2 regions of the Pedococcus sp. P5_B7 genome follow, and region 1 is predicted to be linked to the other one. Evidence: predicted binding sites of a transcription regulator. Region 1 holds the regulator's gene; the other holds the start of a gene.
The links. The regulator Rex, encoded in region 1, represses fermentation and respiration genes when NADH is low (regulators of the CRP and FNR family bind a similar motif). The targets are predictions, from matches to a motif close to CTTGTGAANNNNTTCACAAG.
Positions count from the first base shown of each region.

Region 2: the regulator Rex is predicted to act here: its motif matches at 1,447-1,466, upstream of edd (phosphogluconate dehydratase).

Region 1 covers NZ_JBFULM010000002.1:1,212,424-1,214,591, forward strand. Annotated here, with positions in the region: gene ACXJKD_RS08685 (glutamyl-tRNA reductase) at 1-502, opposite strand, end outside; gene ACXJKD_RS08690 (redox-sensing transcriptional repressor Rex) at 499-1,248, opposite strand; gene ACXJKD_RS08695 (glutaredoxin family protein) at 1,382-1,663, opposite strand; gene ACXJKD_RS08700 (hypothetical protein) at 1,772-1,969, opposite strand.
Region 2 covers NZ_JBFULM010000004.1:182,195-184,362, forward strand. Annotated here, with positions in the region: gene edd (phosphogluconate dehydratase) at 1-1,323, opposite strand, end outside; gene ACXJKD_RS11440 (phosphate-starvation-inducible PsiE family protein) at 1,584-2,087, shown strand.

The DNA.
Region 1 (2,168 bases):
CCTCGACGAGCGAGACGCTGACCGCGTCGATGCCGGTCTCGGTGTGGGCCCGCTTGCCGACCCGGAGGGCCTGCTGGAACAGGGTGTTGAGGGCCGGCCCGGCGTGCCCGGACTTCTGCGACTCGCGCAGGGCCGTGCGCATCTGGCCGAGGATCTGGGCCTCGCCCACCGCCATCGAGTCCAGCCCGCAGGCGACCGTGAAGGCGTGCGCGATCGCGCGGTCCTCGTAGTGGACGTAGAGGTGCTCGCGCAGCTCGTCACGGCCGACCCCGGTGACCTCGGTCAGCGCGTCGGCGATGTCGGTGACCGCCCCGTGGAAGGTCATCGACTCGGCGTAGACCTCGGTGCGGTTGCACGTGGACACGACGATCGCCTCGGTGAGGTTGTCGCGACCGGTCAGGCTGGCGGACAGGGCCCGCCGGCCGGCGGCGTCGAGGGTCATGGCCTCGAGGAGCGGCAGGGGCGCCGTGTGGTGGGACAGGCCCAGGATCACGAGGCTCATCGACGCACCACCCGGGTCGTCTCGAGGCCCACGGACTCGCGGCCCACGGGCCCGAGGTTCACGGGCTCGCGCGCGACGGCGTCGAGCGCACCCTCGGCGGCGAGCGCCTTGCGCTGCTCGTGGAAGGCGAGGATCTGGAGCTCGGTCGACAGGTCGACCTTGCGGACGTCGACGTCGTCGGGCACCACCAGCACGCACGGGGCGAAGTTGAGGATCGAGCGCACTCCGGCGGCCACCAGCTGGTCGCAGACCCCCTGGGCGGAGGCGGCGGGCGTGGCGATGACGCCGATGGCCAGGCCCTGCTCGGCGACCAGCTCGTCGAGCACGGACATCGGCTGCACGGTGATGCCGGCGATCTCCTGGCCGAGCAGACCGGCGTCCTGGTCGAGGAGGGCCACCACCCGGAATCCCCGCGTGGCGAACCCGCTGTAGGCCGCGAGCGCGTGGCCGAGGTTTCCCATGCCGATGATGGCGACCGGCCAGTCCTGGGTGAGGCCGAGCTCACGGGAGATCTGGTAGGCGAGGTGGTCGACCTCGTAGCCGACACCCCGCACGCCGTAGGAGCCGAGGTGGGAGAGGTCCTTGCGGAGCTTGGCGCTGCGGACGCCCGCGGCGGAGGCCAGCTCCTCGGAGGACACCGACGTGATCCCGCGTTCCGCCAGGCCGGTCAGGGCGCGGAGGTACTCGGGTAGCCGTGCGACCGTGGCGTCGGGAATACCCCGACGGGCGCTCGGGTCGGCAGACACAGTCTTTTCCGGCTCCTTCTCATCACTGGCAGTCCGCGCCTGGCTGGGGCGGACGGGAGCCTCTGCAGATTACGCTTTTGTGAACGGATGCACAAAGTCACAAGCAGGCGTCTCGCCGAGCACGTGAGCCGCGTCACGTCGAGCGCGTGAGGGCGGCCCGGAGTCGCGTTTCGTCGACCCGCCAGTAGTCGTGCTGGCGGCCGTCGACGAAGGTGACCGGGATCTGCTCCCAGTACTGCTCCCTGAGCGCCGGCTCGTCCTCGATCGACCGCTCCACCCAGCCGACCCCGACATCGGCGGCCACCCGGGCGATGACGGCGCGGGCCGCGTCGCACAGGTGGCAGCCCGGCTTGCTCACCAGCGTGATGCGCGCCGGTGGTGGCGTCGCAGCGGTGGGAGGCGGCAGGTCGGACACATCCCGAGGGTATGCCGCGTGGCCCAGGCCCTGAGCCTTCGCGGGCCTTCGCGGGGCTTCGCGGGGTCAGCGGGCTCGGGCCGGTGGGCCCGGGTCGCCCTCGGCGCGCTATGCCGTGCCCCACGCTGAGGGGCAGGGACGCCGACCAGGGACGCCGACGCTGGCACCTGGCGAGATGGTGCACCGCACCGGCACCGGCACCTGCACCGGCACCCGCACCCGCACCCGCACCCGCACCGGCACCCGCACGGGCACCCGCACCTGCACCTGCACCTGCACCTGCACCTGCCCCACGCTCGGGGGCATTGCATAGCGTCGTCACATCGACCCACGCCCAGGGACTTCCGGAGGCGACACCGCGGCATACCCCTGTTTGCGTGGGGACGGGGCCGATGGCCTGCTCTGCGACGCGCTGGCGGTGGAGTGTGGTGCAGGTCTCCTGACAATCCGACAGATATCGGGGAAACTGTCTCGGTCAGGAGGCCCCCATCCGGATCCGTGCACG
Region 2 (2,168 bases), on a different contig from region 1:
GACCCGGTGCTCGGGCGCCACCGCGGAGACCTTGATGACCGCGTGGCCCAGGGTGCCGCCGAGGACCCGCAGGCCACCGTCGACGCTGAACGGGTCGTCTGCCGCACGCAGCACCTCGGGGTCGCCGGACTCCGTTGCGGCCTCGACGAACTCGAGCCGACCGTCGACCAGCACCGGACGCTGGGTGTAGCGCCGCAGCCCGGGCCCGGCGAGGGTCAGGACGTCTTCGTGGACGAGGCCGTTGTCGATGAGGGTGCGCACGAGGAAGGCCGTGCCGCCGGCCGCGTGGAAGTGGTTCACGTCGGCCGGACCGTTGGGGTAGATGCGGGCGACGGACGGGACGACGGTCGACAGGTCGTCGAAGTCCTCCCACGTGAGGTCGATGCCGGCGGCAGCGGCGATCGAGATGAGGTGCATCGTGTGGTTGGTCGAGCCGCCCGTGGCGAGCAGCGCGACGACGCCGTTGACGATCGCCTTCTCGTCGACGACCTGGCCGATGCCGTAGGGCGCGTCGGAGGCGGCGATCTCGGCGACCCGCACGGTGGTCGCCGCCGTCAGGGCGTCACGCACCGGGTCGTCGGGGTGGATGAACGCCGCACCGGGCAGGTGCAGGCCCATGACGTCCATGAGCATCTGGTTGGAGTTGGCGGTGCCGTAGAAGGTGCACGTGCCGGGCGAGTGGTAGGACGCGACCTCGCTCCCGAGCAGCTCGTCGCGCCCGACCTCACCGGCCGCGTAGGCCTTGCGGGTCTCGGCCTTCTCGGCGTTCGAGCGACCCGAGGCCATCGGACCCGCGGGCACGAGGGCGGTCGGCAGGTGGCCGAACGCCAAGGCGCCGGCGACCAGCCCGGGCACGATCTTGTCGCAGACGCCGAGCATGAGGACGCCGTCGAACACGTCGTGGCTGAGCGCGATGGCGGCCGACATCGCGATGACGTCGCGGCTGAAGAGGCTGAGCTCCATGCCGGCCCGGCCTTGGGTGATGCCGTCGCACATGGCGGGCACACCGCCGGCCACGCGGGCGACGGCGCCGACCTCGCGCGCGGTCTGCTTCATGGCTGCGGGGTAGTGCTCGAACGGCGCGTGGGCCGAGAGCATGTCGTTGTAGGACGTGATGATGCCGAGGCTGACGCCGGTGTCGGCGGCCATCACGGTGCGGTCGCTGCCGCCGCACGCGGCGACCGCGTGGGCGAGGTTGGAGCAGCCGAGGTCGGTGCGCGCGGGGCGCAGGCTCAGCTCGGAGGCAGCGCGCGAGATCCGCTGCAGGTATGCCGTGCGGCTGGCCCGGCTGCGGTCGGTCACCCGCGCGGTGACGTCAGCCACGACGGGGTGGAGGGTGGGTCTCGGAGGGGTCGGTGGAACGGCGGTGTGGTCGGCGGGCGCCATGAGGCTCCTCGGATTCGGCGGTCGGGACGGGGACCGCGCGAACGGCGACACTGACGCGCGCGTGTGATTCCGTTCACAAGTGTGAGGCAGGCCACCCGCTGGTCTCAGACCGTCCCGGGATACGGACGGGTAGGCACGCGCGACCCGGCCGCCGCGCACGAGTGACGGATCGGCGCAGGTCAGACAGGATGAGCGCCATGACGGACTGGATCGAGGACACCATCGAGCGGGTGGAGAACGTCGTCTACCTCGCGGTGGCGGTGATCCTGTTCGCGGTCGCAGCCGTCGTGATCGGCAAGACGGCCCTGACGTTCGGCGACCTGGGCAGCGGCACCGTCGTCGAGGTGGCGGCCGACATCCTCGACCTGCTCCTGCTCGTCTTCATCGTGGTGGAGCTGTTGTTCGCGGTGCGCACGACGCTGAACCGGCGCGAGCTGGTGGCCGAGCCGTTCCTCCTCGTGGGCATCATCGCCTCGATCAAGGAGATCGTCGTCCTGTCGGTGAAGGCCCCCGACCTGCTGGGCAAGCCCGAGTTCGCCGACACGCTCCGGCTGATGGGGCTGCTGTCGGGCACGATCATCCTGCTGGCCCTGGCGTCGTGGCTGCTGCGCCGCAAGGAGCGGGAGCCCAGTGAGGGCGCCAACTCCGGTCACGGCGCCGACGAAGAGGTCCAGAAGGGATCCCAGCCCGACCCGGCCTGACCGCCCTCCTCCGGCGTCGCTCATCCATGCAAAAGGCGAGTTAGCGCCGCTCCGAGCGGCGCTAACTCGCCTTTTGCATGA